One region of the Paenibacillus filicis genome, then DNA from elsewhere that is predicted to be linked to it. Evidence: riboswitches for the same ligand, from Rfam matches in the RefSeq annotation. Region 1 holds a riboswitch; each other region holds the start of a gene.
What was found. A riboswitch is a leader RNA that binds a small molecule or an ion and turns the genes downstream of it on or off. The one in region 1 is predicted to bind cyclic di-GMP.
Positions count from the first base shown of each region.

Region 2: it holds a riboswitch for cyclic di-GMP, as region 1 does, so the genes downstream of both, WMW72_RS02030 (pyridoxal phosphate-dependent decarboxylase family protein) here and WMW72_RS00495 (hypothetical protein) in region 1, are expected to answer to the same signal.
Region 3: it holds a riboswitch for cyclic di-GMP, as region 1 does, so the genes downstream of both, WMW72_RS35080 (PilZ domain-containing protein) here and WMW72_RS00495 (hypothetical protein) in region 1, are expected to answer to the same signal.

Region 1 is NZ_JBBPCC010000001.1:101,675-107,486, reverse strand. Features, by position in the region: gene WMW72_RS00515 (MFS transporter) at 1-947, shown strand, start outside; gene WMW72_RS00510 (iron-sulfur cluster assembly accessory protein) at 1,084-1,386, shown strand; gene WMW72_RS00505 (YuzB family protein) at 1,416-1,637, shown strand; gene WMW72_RS00500 (MDR family MFS transporter) at 1,789-3,021, shown strand; cyclic di-GMP riboswitch class I at 3,118-3,210, shown strand; gene WMW72_RS00495 (hypothetical protein) at 3,306-3,605, shown strand; gene WMW72_RS00490 (THUMP domain-containing class I SAM-dependent RNA methyltransferase) at 3,992-5,185, opposite strand; gene WMW72_RS00485 (O-methyltransferase) at 5,318-5,812, shown strand, end outside.
Region 2 is NZ_JBBPCC010000001.1:436,152-441,963, forward strand. Features, by position in the region: gene WMW72_RS02025 (methyl-accepting chemotaxis protein) at 1-1,016, opposite strand, end outside; gene WMW72_RS02030 (pyridoxal phosphate-dependent decarboxylase family protein) at 1,084-2,754, opposite strand; cyclic di-GMP riboswitch class I at 2,845-2,929, opposite strand; gene WMW72_RS02035 (carbon-nitrogen hydrolase family protein) at 3,287-4,123, shown strand; gene WMW72_RS02040 (RraA family protein) at 4,116-4,724, shown strand; gene WMW72_RS02045 (ABC transporter substrate-binding protein) at 4,785-5,812, shown strand, end outside.
Region 3 is NZ_JBBPCC010000044.1:7,888-13,699, forward strand. Features, by position in the region: gene map (type I methionyl aminopeptidase) at 1-631, shown strand, start outside; tRNA gene WMW72_RS35055 (tRNA-Arg) at 714-786, opposite strand; gene WMW72_RS35060 (RNA polymerase sigma factor) at 881-1,459, shown strand; gene WMW72_RS35065 (hypothetical protein) at 1,456-1,968, shown strand; gene WMW72_RS35070 (hypothetical protein) at 1,961-3,145, shown strand; gene tadA (tRNA adenosine(34) deaminase TadA) at 3,234-3,701, opposite strand; cyclic di-GMP riboswitch class I at 4,001-4,095, shown strand; gene WMW72_RS35080 (PilZ domain-containing protein) at 4,199-4,909, shown strand; gene ychF (redox-regulated ATPase YchF) at 5,059-5,812, shown strand, end outside.

The sequences.
Region 1 (5,812 bases):
TCGGTTGGGAGACCACTTTTTACGTCAACGTACCGATAGCGATCATCTCGATCTTCCTCGCTCCGATTGTACTTGTGGAGAGCAAGGTCGAAACGAAAAAACGGCATTACGACGCGGCAGGCACGATATCGGTGACGGCGGGCATGATTCTTATCGTGTATTACTTGATCGAATCTCCAATGGAGGGTTGGCTCAGTGCGGGGACGCTGCCGTTCGGTCTGCTCGGCGCCGCCTTGCTCCTGCTGTTCGTCTTCATTGAAAATCGAACGCAAGAACCTCTAATCCCATTCAGATTGTTTCGCAATCGCAACCTGACCGGAGCCGCATTGATGGCGGCCTTATTCTCGGCTTCGTTCGGTACTCTGTACTACTTTTTGACCTTGTATACGCAAGAGGTATTGCACTATTCGGCCATTCAATCAGGTCTAAGCTTCTTGCCGCTAACGATCAGCGCGTTCCTTGGCGCAAGGCTGATTAATAAAATGTTATCGTCTGTCGGCGTGGCTGGGACGATTGCGATCGGTATGGGGCTTGGAGGGATCGGGTTCTTCATGTTAACCGGGATATCCGTTTCCGGCAATATATGGAGTATCATCCCGGGAACCGTCATCATCGGCATCGGGCAGGCGCTAGTATTCACCACGATGTTTATTGCAGGCAGCACGGGAATCGATCCGAAGGAACAGGGCGTGGCATCCGCGATGATCTCGACCGGCCAACAAATTGGCGGTGCAGTCGGCTTGGCTGTCATTATGGCGATCATTTCCGCCAGTCTCCGTTCAGACGCAACGTTGGAATCGATGGCACCCGCAGATCTCACTCAAGCCATTCAAACGGCTTTCATCATAACCGCCATCGTTACGGCACTGGCTATTCTCGTTTCCTTCGTCACGCTGAGGCAGAAAAAAACGGCTCACGTTGATATCAATATCGGTGCGCCCCATTAATAGCACCATGTAAGTTTCTCCTGTCGCATGGTGACCGTATCACAGATGAACGACAGGTTTCGGTGTGACGGGTTGCTTTCGCCGCGCGGTTTTTATACAATAAGGAGAAACGCCAAGTGGGAGAAGTGACATAACGATGAAATGTAAAATATCGCGCAACGCGGCTAAGGTATTGCTGGCCGAAATCGACAAAGAAGAAAATAAAGAGCTGAAGCTTCGCGTCTATATTACGCACAAGCACGGAGACCATGCCCATTACGGCATGGGGATGGACACGCCTACCGACAATGACGAAGTCGTCACAACGGATAGCGGCATCGAGGTTATTCTGCAGAAGGACGAGCCGATGTTAGATGGCATTCGAGTGGACTATTTCTACGTACCGGAAGAAGGATTTGCAGTTACGAATCCAAGCAAGGGCAATCACGGGGACCATTGATTAGGCCGCGCTAAGAAAGGGATGGCCGCATGGCTAACGATATACGCGTTTGCGACAAGTGCAAGAACATGAGAATGAAGACTACACTGCCCAAGCTGCAGAAGCTGGCCCCCGACGCCGAGATCAAGGTGGGCTGCAAGTCGTATTGCGGACCTTGCACCAGATTTGCGTTCATCTTCGTCAACGGCCGGTATGTGACCGCTCCAACTGAGGATGAGGTCATTAAGAAAGCAAGTAAGTATATAAAATAGAAATATATACCAAATCCCCGAGGCGTAGGCTTTCGGGGATTTTTTTGGCATGCATGTAAAGATAGAAATAGTCTATCGGTAATGGCAGGCATGATGTATAATAAGTCACTGTATGTATTTTACCCTAGGTTAATAAAAGGAGTTTTACCTAATGCTGGAATCGATGTTCCGCAATAGCCGATACCGGATAACACGGTTCTGGCAAGATTACCATCCCATCGTACATGTGCTGCTCGTAGGTACTGTACTGGCGCGCACCGCATCTTCCATGAGCATGCCCTTCCTGGCCATCTATTTATCGCGGGAGTCCGATCTCAGCCCGGTGCTGATCGGGATGATCATAGGTCTGGGTTCGCTCGCGGGAACGTTCGGGGGATTTATCGGAGGGGCGTTGTCGGACCGGCTGGGACGCAAGGTCATCATGATGGTGGCGTTGGTCGGCTGGGTCGTCGTCTTCGGGGGATTTGCAGCCGCCAAGGCCCCGATTGCCTTCATGCTGCTGAATATGCTGAACGGGCTATGCCGCTCCTTGTACGAGCCCGTATCTCAGGCGCTAATGGCGGATGTTACGCCCAAGGAGAAGCGGCTCCGGGTGTTTTCCCTGCGCTATCTGGCGATCAATATCGGGGTAGCGGTGGGCCCGCTTCTCGGCGCTTTCCTGGGTGCCTTCGAGGCATGGCTGCCGTTCCTGATCACCTCCTGCATCTATCTGGCGTACACGGTGATTCTGTATATCCTGCTGAACGTATTCGGGATTACCAAGATCGAAGGGGAGACCCGCACAGGCGCAACCGTAGCCTCAGCCTGGAAGATTATTGCGAGAGACCGAATTTTCCGTTATTACATCGGGGGAGGGATTATTGCCGCTATCGGGTACTCCCAGATGATGGCCACCTTGTCGCAGTATGTGTCCCAGAGTGTAGCAGACGGAGCTATGCTGTTTGCATGGCTGATGAGTCTCAATGCGGTGACAGTTGTCGTGCTGCAAGTGCCGCTGACGCGCTGGTCGGAGAAGCGCGGGCCTCTGACGGCCATCGTGACGGGCGGGGCCATGTTTGCGCTGGGTGATCTGGGATATGCGATCGCAGACAATACGCTGCTGTTCCTGCTGTCGATGTTCGTGTTTACGATCGGAGAAGTTCTAAATTATCCGGCGGCCAATGTGCTGATCGACCGGCTCGCACCTGACGGCATGCGCGGGACTTACTACGGCGCGCAATCATTCTCCAATCTCGGCCATTTTATCGGGCCTGTGCTGGGAGGCTACTTGCTGGCGGAGTGGGGGGGAGGACCTATGTTTGCGACTATCGCAGGAGTTACGCTGGCAGGACTTTATTTATATTGGAAAGGATTTCAATTCCACAAAATAATTCGAAAGTCCTGACATAATTCCTGAAAATAGTCATAAAGAATTATATATACAAAGGTCCTGATCTTTTATTCTTAATAAAGAATGTTGAGCGGTAAAACGATTGAACGTACTCGATAAGGGCAAACCAGGCGAAAGCCTGCGGACGCAAAGCTACAGGGGCTTAGGCGCATGAAGGAAGCGCGATGCCAGCCAGCTACCGAAGGAACGGAGCGATTCCTGAACGATATTCAGAAAGCGACTCCTGTGCCTGAACACGGGGAGTCGTTTTGGCGTAAACAGCAAGGAGGATTAAACCGATGTTGAATCAGGAACGCAGTATTATGAATAAACAAGGCTTTTATACAAAGATCGGTAGCGATTTTATCGGCGTGTTTTTGTCTCAGGAAGGCCCGCGGCTGTTCGTAAACAATGAGGTGTACGACCTGACCGCCCCAAGCTGGGACGTGGAGATGATCCGTGGACGGAGCCGTCAGATGCTGACGTTCTATTGGGAGGGCAAAGTCAAGCTGTCCATCCAATGTGAAGCCGATCAGGATCTGTTCCTTCCGTTGTTCGATTATCTGATGTGCAAGCCGCAAAAGCTGAATCACGCCTGATCCGAATTCTGCATGTCCATCGACCCGTCACTTGCAGAGTCCATTCCGTCTGGGAACAGCCGCTTGCCGGTGGCTGGGTCGTTTTTGTTATTGCAGTGAATGCCGGGGAGCTAATGTATCCTGAGGGAGCAAAGATTATCATTTGTACATCCAAGGATTAGCAAGGACTGTGGCTCGATCATCACTCCAGCGAGCTTAAGCGTACGGACAATCAGGCCGTATTCCAGGGAGACGCTCGGGTCGGCCTAGCGCTGCGTGTGCCGAGGGTAAATAGTGTGCGAATGGAAAATAAGCAAAAAGCCTTCATCGTGACTCCGGAATTCCGGGAGATGAAGGCTTTTTGCGTGGAGTTCCGTAGCTGCTCAGGCTGCTAATAGAACCGAATGCTAGTTGTCGCTGTCTTTGGCTGCTTCCTGCTTCTCTCCGTCTTTGCGCCAGCCGTAAAGGCCGCCCGGTGCGAAGAACTGGAACAGATTGCACTCGATACGCCCGTTGAACAGCTTGCGCTTCTTGTCTGCGTGGCGTCCGACGTAATGCTCAAGCTGCTTGCTCGGACTTAACAGATAGCTCGACCATGTAGGGAGCTGCTTGTACATCTGACCGAACTGGCGCAGCGCCCTCTCGACCTCGCTCTGATCGCCAAGCCGCTCGCCGTAAGGCGGGTTCGTCACGATGCAGCCATATTCGCCGGCAGGCAATGCCTTGGCTACGGGAATCGTCTTGAACGTCAAGTCCTTGGCGAGACCAGCTGACTTGGCTGCGGCGAGCGCAACCTCGACCGCGTCTCCGTCGATATCCGAGCCGCCGATTTGCAGGGGGATATCGTCCTTGACCGAATCATAGGCTTCTTCGCGAGCTTGCTCCCAGAGCTCCTCGCCGATGATCGGCCAGCTCTCCGCATTGAAGCTGCGGCGCAGCCCCGGAGCCAGGTTCCAGCCGATCATCGCGGCTTCGATAGGGATGGTCCCTGAGCCGCAGAACGGATCGTACAAAGGCTGCTGAGGCTGCCAGCGGCTGAGCAGCACCATGGCTGCGGCCATCGTTTCCTTGAGCGGAGCCTCGGTCGCGATCTTACGGTAGCCCCGCTTGTGCAGTCCGGGGCCGGTGGTGTCCAGTGTAATCGTGGCGATATCGTTCAGCAACGACACCTCGATCACGTAGCGACCTCCGGTTTCGCGGAACCACTCTGTGCCGTAGCGCTGCTTCATGCTTTCGACCACGGCTTTCTTGACGATGCCCTGACAAGCGGGGACGCTGGATAGCTGGGATTTATGGGAACGTCCCTCGACCGGGAATTCGCCGTCCTCGGGGATCCAGTCTGCCCACGGAAGCGCCTTGACGCCTTCGAACAGTTCATCGAAGGAGCGCGCTTCGAACTGGGCCATACGGATCAGGACGCGGTCCGATGTGCGCAGCCACAGATTGGAGCGGCAGATCGCCAGCAGGTCGCCTGTGTAGTTGATACGGCCGTTCTCGACAGTGACCTGCTCGTACCCGAGCTCCCGTACTTCCCGTGCTACGACGGCCTCGAGTCCCATCGGCGAGGTTGCTATCAATTGAATAGGTGAAGATGAAGACATAGTCGTTGTTCACTCCGAATTAAACGAGTTGAACGGCCTTACATAAAGCCGTACAATAAACTAGTATAGGCGATTCCTGGTGAATATACAACGACAGGACGCTAGGCAAGGGATGAGAAGGAGCTGGAGCAGATGACGAATGAAGTGTCGCAAGAGCAATACGCGGAGAGCTTGTTTGGACCGGATGAAGTGCTGAATAAAGTAACTGCCTCCATCCTGGAGCAGGGGATTCGGGATATCTCGATCGTCCCGGGGTACGGCCGACTGCTGACGCTGCTGGTGAAGTCCATGCGGGCGGCGGATGCGCTGGAGATCGGGGTGCTCGGCGGCTACAGCGGAGTTTGTCTCGCCCGTGGACTGGACAAGTCCGGCCGGCTCGTATCGCTGGAGCTGAGACCTGAGTATGCAGAGCTGGCCCATGCCAACCTGCGGATGGCGGGATTCGGCGACCAGGTAGAGTACCGGGTCGGAGATGCACAGGATAGTTTACGCCAGCTGGAGGAAGAAGGGCGGAAGTTCGATTTTTTCTTCATCGATGCGGATAAGGGTAATTATCCGAACTATCTGGAATGGGCGCTGAAGCTGGCCCGCCCGGGAGCTCTGATCGTAGGCGACAATACGTTCATG
Region 2 (5,812 bases), 330 kb from region 1:
AATTGCTGTCCGTCTGCCGACTGCGTCCCGACAGTGTGTGCCATCTCCTGCATCTTCCTGACCTCGGTCGTGACCTCTGTCAAGTCCGCGTTCACCTCGATAATCGAGGAAGTGCTCTCAGAAATGGAGGAAACCACCTCGGCAACTCCTTCGTTCATACTGTTCATCGAGGCGGCAACCTGTTGGGAGCTTGAGCTCATCTCGTCCGAGGAGTGGTACAGTTGCTCACTTGTACTCGTGATGATCTGAGACGATGACGAGATTTGCCGGATCAGCGCCTCCAGATTTTGGCGCATATCGGCAAAAGCGTACGCCAGCTTGCCAATTTCGTCCGTTCGCCGGATCGAGACCTGCTCGGTCAAATCTCCAGCTGCGACCTTCTCCGTCGCCTTCATCAGGCGGATGACCGGTTTCGTCACACTGCGGCTGATGAAATAAGCCATCAGGCTGCCCACGGCCAATACAATCACCATGATCACGAAGGTCGTCCAGAACATGTCCTGCTTCGTTTTCGGTACGATGGAAGCATCAAGATCGATGCCCGCCAGACCTATATTTTGTCCTTTGCCGTCTTGGAGTGGCACGAAGATCGATTTATGAACGCCGTATTCATCTTGGTAAATCGTACTGAACATCTGTTTGTTATCCTGAATCGTGGCTTTCATCTCTGGCGAAAACGTATAATCCGAGCCATAATCATCATCCACGCCGGTTAAGATCAGGATCTGCTCTTTGCCTTGGGCTACTGTCAGGATATATACATTCTCCAGCGTATGATCGGTCTTGATTTGCTCCAGCTGCTTCTTGATCTTGGTATACGCCGGGTGGCTTTTACCCGTAATCTCATACGCGTGCTCTGGAATGGAAGTCAAATATTGCGAAACCGATTGGATCGATGTTGTGAGTCTTAAGTCGAATTGATCCTCCAGCTTGTCTGTCAGCTGTTTGCTGATCATAAATTCGGACACGGAAAAGACGGCGCAGATTAGCAGCACCAATAGTAGAATGCTGCTCATTATCTTCACCGAGATCCGCCCGCGAAACCTGTTCCCTATCGTAGTCTGACCTTGCTGTAGCAACTCATTACCTCCCGCTTGTCATAGGTGCTTGGGCATATTCTTCATAAACCTGTGCGATGTGTTCCTTCAAATACTCAACAATATCGTGAACATGCCTCGTCTCCGTATATGGAGAGATGACGAAAATCTTGGTCGCATATAAAGCAACAGGACCTCCATCCACGGTCGGCACCATCAGATGCTTCTTCGTATCGCCGAAAAAGATCCGGTCGCGTCCACGTCCCAGGATTTCAAACAACCGCTCGTTAAACCGGTTGTTTCTATCGATTTCCTGAAGAGTGCATCTCCCCGAAACTTCCGACTGAAAGCCTGGCCGACTATCCGGATAAATCCGGAATAGCGTAACGATCCCGGGATTGTCGGGATTCGCGATCTCGATCTGAGGAATTTGCCGGATCAGGGCTTCCCGGAACGCCAGATTCACCTCGACCAATTGAGCCAGCAGCCGCTGATAGCCTTGCATGCCGAACGCCAGCAGAGCGCTGTAGATGCTGATGGAGCTGGCCATACGCGAGCATTCCAGCGTGTATCCGGTATGATAGTCTCCATATCCCCGATGTCCGACATAAGGCGTTTCATCCGGATGCAAATCGACGAGCCTAAGGTCCGCGGCATCCTTAACCAGGAATAAGCTTGTCAAGTATGGAGTCTGCCCGAGCTTCTGAAAATCGAAGCAAAGCGAATCCGCATAATGCAAATGTCTCATCCTGCTCCCAATGGCATGCAGTGCCTGTGCCACATCGGGCTTCAGTTCCAGGGGATTGGCTTCAAAATCGTAGTCGTTAAAGAACGCAAAGAATCCGCCCAGCGCGGAATCCGCATGAATATGCGGTCGGCGCAACCCGTACCTGAGCGCTACTTCCGCAGAAGCCGCGTAGATGTGCTCCACATCGTCTATGCCCATCGCATCCGTCGTTCCTGTCGTCGCCACGATGTAAACCGGGATGCCGCCCCGTGCGATGACCTCCTCCATTTTGCGGCGCAAATCGTTCACATCCATGGAGCTATCGGTTGTCGTACGGACCTTGATCAGGTTGTCGCTGCCAATCCCGCACGCTTCCATCGATTTGAACAAGCTGTAATGGGCCGAGTCGGAGCAGAACGCATACAAGTGATCAGGAACGCCTTTGCGTAAAGCATCGGGAGCAACTTTAGCTATCGCAAGCCGCAAGCCTGAGAATACGGCCCCTTGCCCGCCCCAGGTCGTGTAGCCCCCGCTTTTCAGTGCATCGTACCCGATGAGCTTGGACATCATGCTGATGACTTTCACTTCCGCTTCAGCTCCGGCAGGCCCGTACACGTCCCATAGATTATTTCCGTTTACCATAAATGCCGCAATCATGCCCAGAATTCCGGGGGTGCTCGCCATCGGCAATATATTCGTCAAAAAATATTTCGTGTGATACGGGTGGTTATGCAGCAATTTCAAAAGCTCGGTATTGACTTGCTCCAAAGGTATGCTATCCGCTGGAATCGAGCTGCTTCGAATGAGATCATTGTAGAAGTTTCCGGCTCGTGATTTATCTCCTTTCAAATTAACTCCGTCGGGATTTTTGAGTTCATCCACCCCTTTGATAATTTGTTCGATCAGCTCCAGAAGCATGTGGCGCCCCTGCGGGTTGCCATCCTCACTTGGGAATAACTGCTGTACAGTCGCAAGACTTCTCTCTGTCATGGCTCTCTCTCCTCTCTATTAGTCACGGTCTACCCGAATAATAAAAAAAGGTGAACATGGGACGGAATGCCCACACTTCACCAATTACGACCATGCAACTGGCTGACTTATCCTGGGGGATGAAGTCCCTATAGCTTTGCGTCCCTATCTTTCAATAGGTTTGCCTGACTATTTAGTTTGCAAGAGAACTATATTTCGGCAAAAAATGACAAATTGCCGCTTTCCAAGTTCGAGATAAAGTATATTATATTCCCAGAAAGAAGGCAACATAATTTACCATAAATTTAACTACCTGTATAATTAGTATTTTTGTACTGCTTGGATCGAGCTTACACCAGGAAACCCAGTCAAACCTGCTGCTGAATAAGAAATGCTTTAAATTAAAGTTTTCTATCAATTGATTGAATTTATCTATTTTACCGTTTATTGACTATTTCAAAGCGGCAGTGTTACTATTACGACATTAATCCCTATATTTCGCATAGAATTAATTATATTTATTCGTAGAGGGATTAAATAGGGAGGAAGCATCATGTCATTTCAACTAGTTATGGCCCAGCTAGGGTCGACGGACGACAAGCAGGTTAACCTGAACAAGGCGGAACAAGCACTAAGTGAAGCTGTGGGGGTCCATCACGCGGATATTGTCGTTTTTCCCGAGGTTTTTATGAGCTATTTTGCCGTAGGGACGCCACGAGAGGTCAAGCTGCAGGACGCGGAGAAACTGGACGGCCTTTTTGTAACGGGCATGAGGGAGTTGTCCAGGAAATACGGCGTTTGGACGATTTTCGGGATGAGAGAGCCCTCCGAGGATCCACAGGATGACCGAGTTTATAATTCTGTAGTCATTGTGGATGCGGCCGGAGAGATTGTGAGCACATATCGGAAGACGCATCTATACGATGCATTCGGGGCCAAGGAATCTGTCAGTATTAAGCCTGGAGATTCATTGTTCCACCCAGTTAAGACACCATTCGGCACGATCGGGCTGCTGGTCTGCTATGAGCTGCGATTTCCGGAGATATCCCGCTACCAAGCGGTACATGGAGCCGATGTAATCATCGTGCCATCTGGCTGGGTCCGGGGTCCGCTCAAAGAAAAGCATTGGCTCCATCTGGTGACCACCCGAGCGCTGGAGAACACCGCTTTCGTCGTCGCGTGCAACCAGGTCAATGATTTCTATATTGGACAAAGTCTTATTGTAGACCCGATGGGCGTGGCTGTGGCGCAAGGGGATGAAACGGAGTCCTTGATTCCTTACCGCATCGACCTGGACCGGGTGCAGGAAGTTCGGACGAAGCTTCCGTCCCACGTGCACTTGAGACCCGAACTATACCATGCGAAGGTTGGGAGCGAGACTCATGTTTAACGTTCAACCGAGAGTAGAAGGCGTCACACAGCCATTGCTGGACTTGTACCGCGAGATTAGCCCGTCCACGATCGGACATCTGACTGACTTCGGATTTGTCAAAGGGCTGCAGCCGTTGGCAAGACCCCTCCGCATCCTAGGTAATGCTCTGACGGTACGCATTCCTCATATCGATTCGACGGCTATACGTCATGCTTTAGAGCTTGCCCAGCCTCATGATGTGATCGTCGTGGATATGTCCGGGGATGAAGATCGGGCTTGCTGGGGTGAGTTTATCACCTACGCAGCGATAAGCAAGCAGGTTGCCGGCGCTGTGATTTCGGGCTGCGTAACGGATGTTCGCGCCATTGAGAAGGTCGGATTTCCGGTATTTGCGAAGGGAATCAGCGCATTAACGACCCGTTCTCTGCAGCTGGAGGGGGAAGTGAACACGACGGTTAGCATCGGCGGGGTAAGCATTCATCCCGGTGATTTGATCGTGGGCGATGATGATGGGATATTCGTCATTAACCCAAGAGATGCCCATGACATCGGGAGCGTGGCGCTGGACAAACAGGCCAAAGAAGCTATCCGCAGGAAGGAATTGGGCTACGACCTATAACCAGATTGAAGTAAACCTAATCACGCTACTGTGTTGTACATAGACAAGGGAGGATTTCATATGAATAGAAAACTTCGATGGAGCATGGCCGGCCAGATCGCGCTCGCCATGTCCTTGCTTTTATCCGCCTGCAGCTCTCCAAATGCCGCATCCACTCCTTCGTCGTCTCCCGCTTCAGGGAAAGCGGCAGAGGCCGTGAAGGCCAAGCCTCTGACCATTGCTTTGACCGGAGATGCAACAAGCCTGGATCCGCAGAATGCTTCGGATTCCATTTCCTCTCTGGTGACGTATCAAATCTTTGACCGGCTCGTTACGTTTAACGACAAGCTGGACATCGTTCCCCAATTAGCGGAAAGCTGGACCCATTCCAAGGACGGCAAGGAATGGACGTTCCAGCTGCGCAAAGGAGTGAAGTTTCAGGATGGTACACCGCTGAATGCCGAAGCCGTCAAGACCAGCTTTGAGCGCGTTGCGGATAAAAGCAAAAAACTGTCCCAATATACGCTCGTAGGACAGTTCATCGACAGCATAACGACCAATGGCGAATCGGAAGTCGTCTTTCATCTGAAGGCTCCGCAAGCCGCTTTGTTAAATAATCTTGCCGTGTCCCCCAGCGGCATCCTGAGTCCCAAATCCATTAAAGAAAATGAAGCGGGAATCTCCAAAAACCCGGTAGGCACCGGTCCTTTCCAATTGAAAGCATGGACGCCAGGGAATGAGCTCGTGCTTGAACCGAACCCGCATTATTGGGGGGATAAGCAGCAGGTAAGCTCGGTTACGTTCCGGACGGTTCCCGAGAATTCGGCGCGCGTCATTATGCTAGAATCCGGAGAAGCCGATGTCATCGAGAAGGTTCCGAATTCTGAGGTCGCAAGACTGGAAAAAAACAGCTCGCTGACGGTCCATTCCAGACTGACCAATCGTGTATTGTATATCGGAATTAACACGACCAATGCTCCGTTTAACGATGTCAAGGTTCGCAAGGCGTTAAATGCAGCGATCGATCGGGATACGTTGATCAATAAGCTGTATGAGGGACGCGTCAAGCCGGCAACTTCCTTCATCGCTCAACATACATTCGGCTATAG
Region 3 (5,812 bases), on a different contig from region 1:
CAATGATTTCGCCGAGGCCTTCATTACCCGTCATGGTGCCGAGCAGGTAACCAAGGGCTTTCAGGGTTTCCCTGCAGCTACCTGTGCGTCTGTCAATGATGTTATCGCACATGGATTCCCTGACCATAAGCCGCTTCAAGATGGCGACATTGTGAAGATGGATATCGTCTGCCGCTATAACGGCTGGTGTGCGGATACGTGCCAGACGTATGCAGTAGGGAACATTTCCCCAGAGGCGGAACGGCTGGTCCAGGTGACTAGGGAGTGTCTGGAGCTCGCTATCCCGCAGGCTGTAGCGGGCAATCGCATCGGAGATGTAGTCAGCGTCATTCAGCGTCATGCCGAACAAGCAGGCTTCTCTGTCGTTCGGGATCTGAATGCGCACGGTATCGGCCGATCGATGCATGAAGAGCCGTCCTTCGCCCATGCAGGCAAGCCGGGTCGCGGCTTCCGCTTGCAGGAAGGCATGGTGTTCACGATTGAGCCGATGATTAATGCGGGGAAGCTGGATATGTTCATTGACTTCGATGGCTGGACGGCTCGCACCGTGGACGGCAGCTTATCCGCCCAATTCGAGCATACCGTCGCGATTACGGCGGATGGCCCTTGGGTGCTGACGGAGGAAGTCTGACTCTGCAGGAGCACAGGCGGATATGACAAAGAGCCTGCTTCACGATCTTCATCGTGTGCAGGCTCTTTCGGTGTATCTGTGACGTCCCCGAGAGGACTCGAACCTCTATCTGTCCTTTAGGAGAGGACTGCTCTATCCTGTTGAGCTACGGAAACAAATCAACGTCATTATACCATACCGTGTGTATGGAATAAAGTTCTACTCATTTTTTCTTCGCTTGTGCAGGGTTTGTCGGGGTTGCCTACGTCTATGCCAGTAGGAAAGGAGGGGGAGACGATTACGGAGGAAGCTTGGATTGCGCGCATGGTAGCCGGAGACCGGGATGCGTTTAGCGAGCTTGTCAACCGGTATGGGCGTTATTTGTACCAGGCGGTGTACGGCGTGCTTCATTCAGCTAAGGATGCTGAAGACGTCACACAGGAAGCGCTGATGAATATCTTCGCGTCTCTCCCTCAATACCGGTACCAGGGCTTTAAATCTTGGATCACAAGAATTGCCGTTAATAAAGCGATCGATTATAAAAGATCGAAGGATCGGAAGAAGGAGCAGCTTACGGCAGAATGGGGAGAGCTGGAGCAGGTTGCAGCTACGTTCAGTCAGCCGGTGGAAGAAGCTGTGCTGGCGCGTGAGAAGCGGGACCTGATACGCGATTACGTGAACCAATTGCCGGAGCATTACAGACAGGTTGTCTACGCTTTTTACATGGAGGAGAAGTCCTACCAGCAAATCGCCGAGGAACAACGAATTGCTTTGAAGACGGTGGAGTCCAAGTTATATCGAGCTAAGCAATATTTACGCAAAGCCTGGGAGGAGGAGGATCGGGAATGACACATATGCCGGAAAACGTATGGAGGCTGTACACAGAGGACAGGCTAGGTCCGGACGATCGCGAACGCTGTGACCATCACCTGCTGACTTGCGACGCATGTCTGGACGTGTATCTCCGTTGTGTAGAGCAAATGTCCGAAAGCTTGCCTGTGCCCGATATGGATGTATTTGCTGAAACGGCTATGCTTCACTGGGCGGAGCAGACCGCTCAGGCATCTATCTCCTCCTCCAAGGAGGCGAAAGGTTGCTCTGACAAGCGGCGAAGCTGGATGCGCCACCCGGTCTTTCACTACACGGTCGCCGCGGCCATCACCTTGATCCTGATGGGCTCCGGGGTGTTCCAGATCTTCACGCAGCAGGCAAGTGCTTGGGATGCCAATGCTTCAGACTGGATGAAACAGCACCCTCCCTCCTGGTCCGAACAACTGATGGAGCAAACCGTAGGACTAATCGCCGCACTGCAGCCTAAGCCGAAACAAGAAGAAAGAAGAGGGAAACGGGATGAATAACTTCAAAAGCCCTACCGTTGCTTTTTTACTGTCGTTGATTCCCGGATTTGGACATTTGTATATAGGCCGCACGTTGAGAGGGTTGATATTCGGCGTCGTATTCGGTGGAGCTTTCTTACTATCCCTGCTTTTGGGGTTCTCGCGCGAGATCGAGTATGGACTGGTCGTTGCGGCCTTCGGCTTCCTGGTCTGGCTAGTTAATATCTTCGATGTGGTACGATCGTTGAATCGCTTGTCTTCGCCATATCCGGGGTACGGAGATCCGGCTTCATGGAACCGGGGATACGGCCCTTCAGGCCCTCCGTATACAGATGAGCATGTAACTGGGCGGGAGAGACCAAGTGGTCCAGGGGGGCCTTACGAGCCCTATAGAACACCTCAGGGCGAATACTACCCTCCTTATCCTGGCAAAGACCGTTATTTCACGATCTTCCTCTCTTTTCTGCCCGGGCTTGGACATTTTCATCTTGGCTTGATGCAGCGGGGCTTGGCCTTTCTGGCCTTATTCTTCGGTCTTGGGATAATCACGGCATTTCTGACGGCCACTACCAGCAGGGGAGGCTTCATGCTGCTCCTGGGGGCGCTGCCGATCATCTGGCTGTACAGCATGTTCGACTGCGTACAGCAGCTCAACAAGAGTGCCAGAGGGGAACGGCTGGTCGATCAGACGTTCTTCGAGGACTTCCAGCAGGGAAGGGAATCCGGCAAGAAGAATAAGACGCTTGCACTGGTGCTTTCGATATTCCCCGGTGCAGGGCACATGTACCTGGGCCTGCAAAAACGCGGGCTGCAGTTTATGGCTGCCTTCCTGTTCAGCGTGTATTTTCTGGATGCGCTTCGCCTAACTTTGTTTCTCTTTTTTATCCCGATTCTATGGTTTTACAGCTTCTTCGATGCGCTGCAGCAGATCTCCCGTTCCGGCCGGGAGCCGCTGGAGGATGTTCCGCTGGTAGAGTGGCTGGCCAAGAGACAGCGCTGGGTCGGATATGGGTTGCTTGTGCTTGGCGGTTACTATCTGATCGATCAATTCTTAATGAGCGCGCTTCAGCTGTGGCTGTCACGAGAGGCCCTTCACCGGGTGATCAACTGGTATCATAATTATTTTCAAACCTTCGTGGTTGCTGCACTGTTGATCGGAGGAGGCTTTTTCCTTCTGAGAAAGGCACAGAAGAAATAAGGGGAGATATAGAAAAACCCGGGATGCGGACAAACGCCGCATCTCGGGTTTTTTTGTTCTTCTGGCTGTCAGGGTAACTGTGGCTCCGTCATGCTTTCCCCCGCAGCTTGCGGAAAAATTGGGTGAGCATACTGGAGCATTCCTCCTGAAGCACATTCGGAATAACCTCGACCCTGTGATTGAAACGCTCTTCTTGCAGCAGGTTCATCAAGGTGCCGGCGCACCCGGCCTTGGGGTCTGTCGTCCCGTAGACGACGAGCGGTATCCGGGATTGGACAATGGCTCCTGCACACATCGGACAAGGCTCCAGGGTCACATAGAGCGTACACTCCAGCAGCCGCCAGGCATCCAGATGCTGACTGGCCTCTCTGATCGCCAGGAGCTCTGCATGTCCCAGCGGATCCTTGGCGGTTTCCCGCACATTGTGGCCCCTGCCTATGATTTCCCCGTTACGTACGATGACGGCTCCGATCGGCACCTCAAGCAGCGCCTCTGCCTTGCGTGCTTCCTCCATAGCGGCCCGCATAAATCGTTGATGAATCTCAATGCCTTCCAACACGGCCACCTCTTTACAAGGAATTCATAAAATCGAACAAATATTCGTTACACACAAGCTGTGGATAAGGTTGTGGATAATTAATGTGATATACTTATCCATTGTAGATAAAATGGGCAATTCAAGCAAGAATCTTTGGGTTTTGAAAAGTTATCCACATATCTGAGGATTTGTTAATAATTTCTGTACAGAAAATAAAGTTGCCAGCCAGTTGGCAACTTTATATAATAAGGGTAATAGACTAGGTATAAATACCCAACACCTAGTAACGGTTCGTAATCACAAAGTCTATATCATTCGTTTGTTTCTGGCAAACCTGTCGAAAGGCAGGGACGCAAAGCTTAGGGTCTAAGGTCCTCCCCAACCAGGAGGCTACGATAGCCTGGCCGCCGAATGTACGTACCGTACCTCCCGGTGAACAGGCTGTCATCTCGGCATACGAAAGACGGCTTTTTTGCGTTGTCTGCGAGCAATGAAAAGGGAGGGACGGTGCAGCTATGTCCAAAGCCGCCAATAACGGAAAGCTTTCCTATGAGTTCATGCAAGATGCATACCGCAGCACCAGCGGCATTCTGCTGAACAGCCGTACCGTCGTCGAGAAGAAGGAGTTTGTTTCAACGGGAATACTTACTTATGCCGAAGGGGATATTGTCGAGATTGAGATGTCGGACTACAAGGCGTTCGATCTGGGCGATGTTGTCAAACTGACGGTATATTCGCCCGGAGGGGTCTATACGTTCCACTCCACTGTGGTTGCCAAGGATCACGGGGCGCTCATGGTCATTAATCCTCCGCAAAATCAGAAACGATTTGCCGAGAAGCGTGAAAATCCCCGGGTTGCCGTGGAGCATAACGGGCAATTGCTGGCAATTCGGCACGAGGACGGGAAAGAGCAGGAGCTTGAGGAAGAGCTGTCGCTGGATATCCGGAATGTGAGTGTGAGCGGAGTCGGATTTATCCTGCAATCGAATCTGAAGCTGGATACGATGACAACGGCTGAGGTTAAGCTGGACCTTGGCTTTGAGGTATCCTGTCAGCTGCAAATCATCCGGTCGGAGCCTGGCGAGTCAGGCGTTTATTATGGAGCCCGCTATATGGATATGCCGTTTGAGAAGGCTAACTCCCTGCGAGCGTTTGTATTGAAGAAGCAGGTCGAACAGCACTTCAGCTCGAAGGAGTCTACTAGGTCGAGACGGTTTTTTAAATAGCATGAACCTACGGCCAACAAACAAGTGCCTTCTTTCTCCAGAAAGAGGGTATTTGCTATGGGGAGGATGACACAGCGGCTGGTTTTAGGATATAATATAATGTCAGGAATGAAATATCGTGTTTGAGTCTATTAAGGAGTTGTCCATACATGGGTCTTTCTTGTGGAATCGTCGGTTTGCCTAACGTCGGCAAGTCTACGCTGTTCAACGCTATTACGCAGGCTGGCGCGGAGTCCGCCAATTATCCGTTTTGTACGATAGATCCGAATGTAGGTATTGTCGAGGTGCCAGATGAGCGCCTGGGCAAGCTGGCCGACATTGTTCAGCCGAAGAGCATTGTTCCGACGGCTTTTGAATTCGTGGACATTGCTGGGCTGGTCAAAGGCGCAAGCCAGGGAGAAGGGCTCGGGAACAAGTTCCTCGCCCATATCCGCGAGGTCGATGCGATCGTTCAAGTGGTGCGCTGCTTCCAGGACGAGAACATCACGCACGTATCGGGCAAGGTAGATCCGATCAGCGACATCGAGACGATTAATCTCGAGCTGATCCTAGCTGACGTGGATTCGGTAGAGAAACGCATCGACCGCTCCCGCAAAAACATGAAGGGCGGCGACAAGAAGTACGCCCAGGAAGTGGAGTGTCTGGAGAGGATCAAAGAAGCGCTCTACAACGACAAGCCGGCGCGCAGCGTCGAGCTGAATGATGATGAGAAGCTGCTGATCCGTGATCTGCATCTGCTGACGATGAAGCCGGTGCTGTATGCGGCCAATGTAAGCGAAGCGGAAGTAGCTGACGCGGAAGGTAATCCTTATGTGCAGAAGGTGCGCGAATATGCAGCACTGGAAGGCGCAGAGGTAGTGCCGATCAGTGCGAAGGTAGAATCGGAAATCGCCGAGCTGGAAG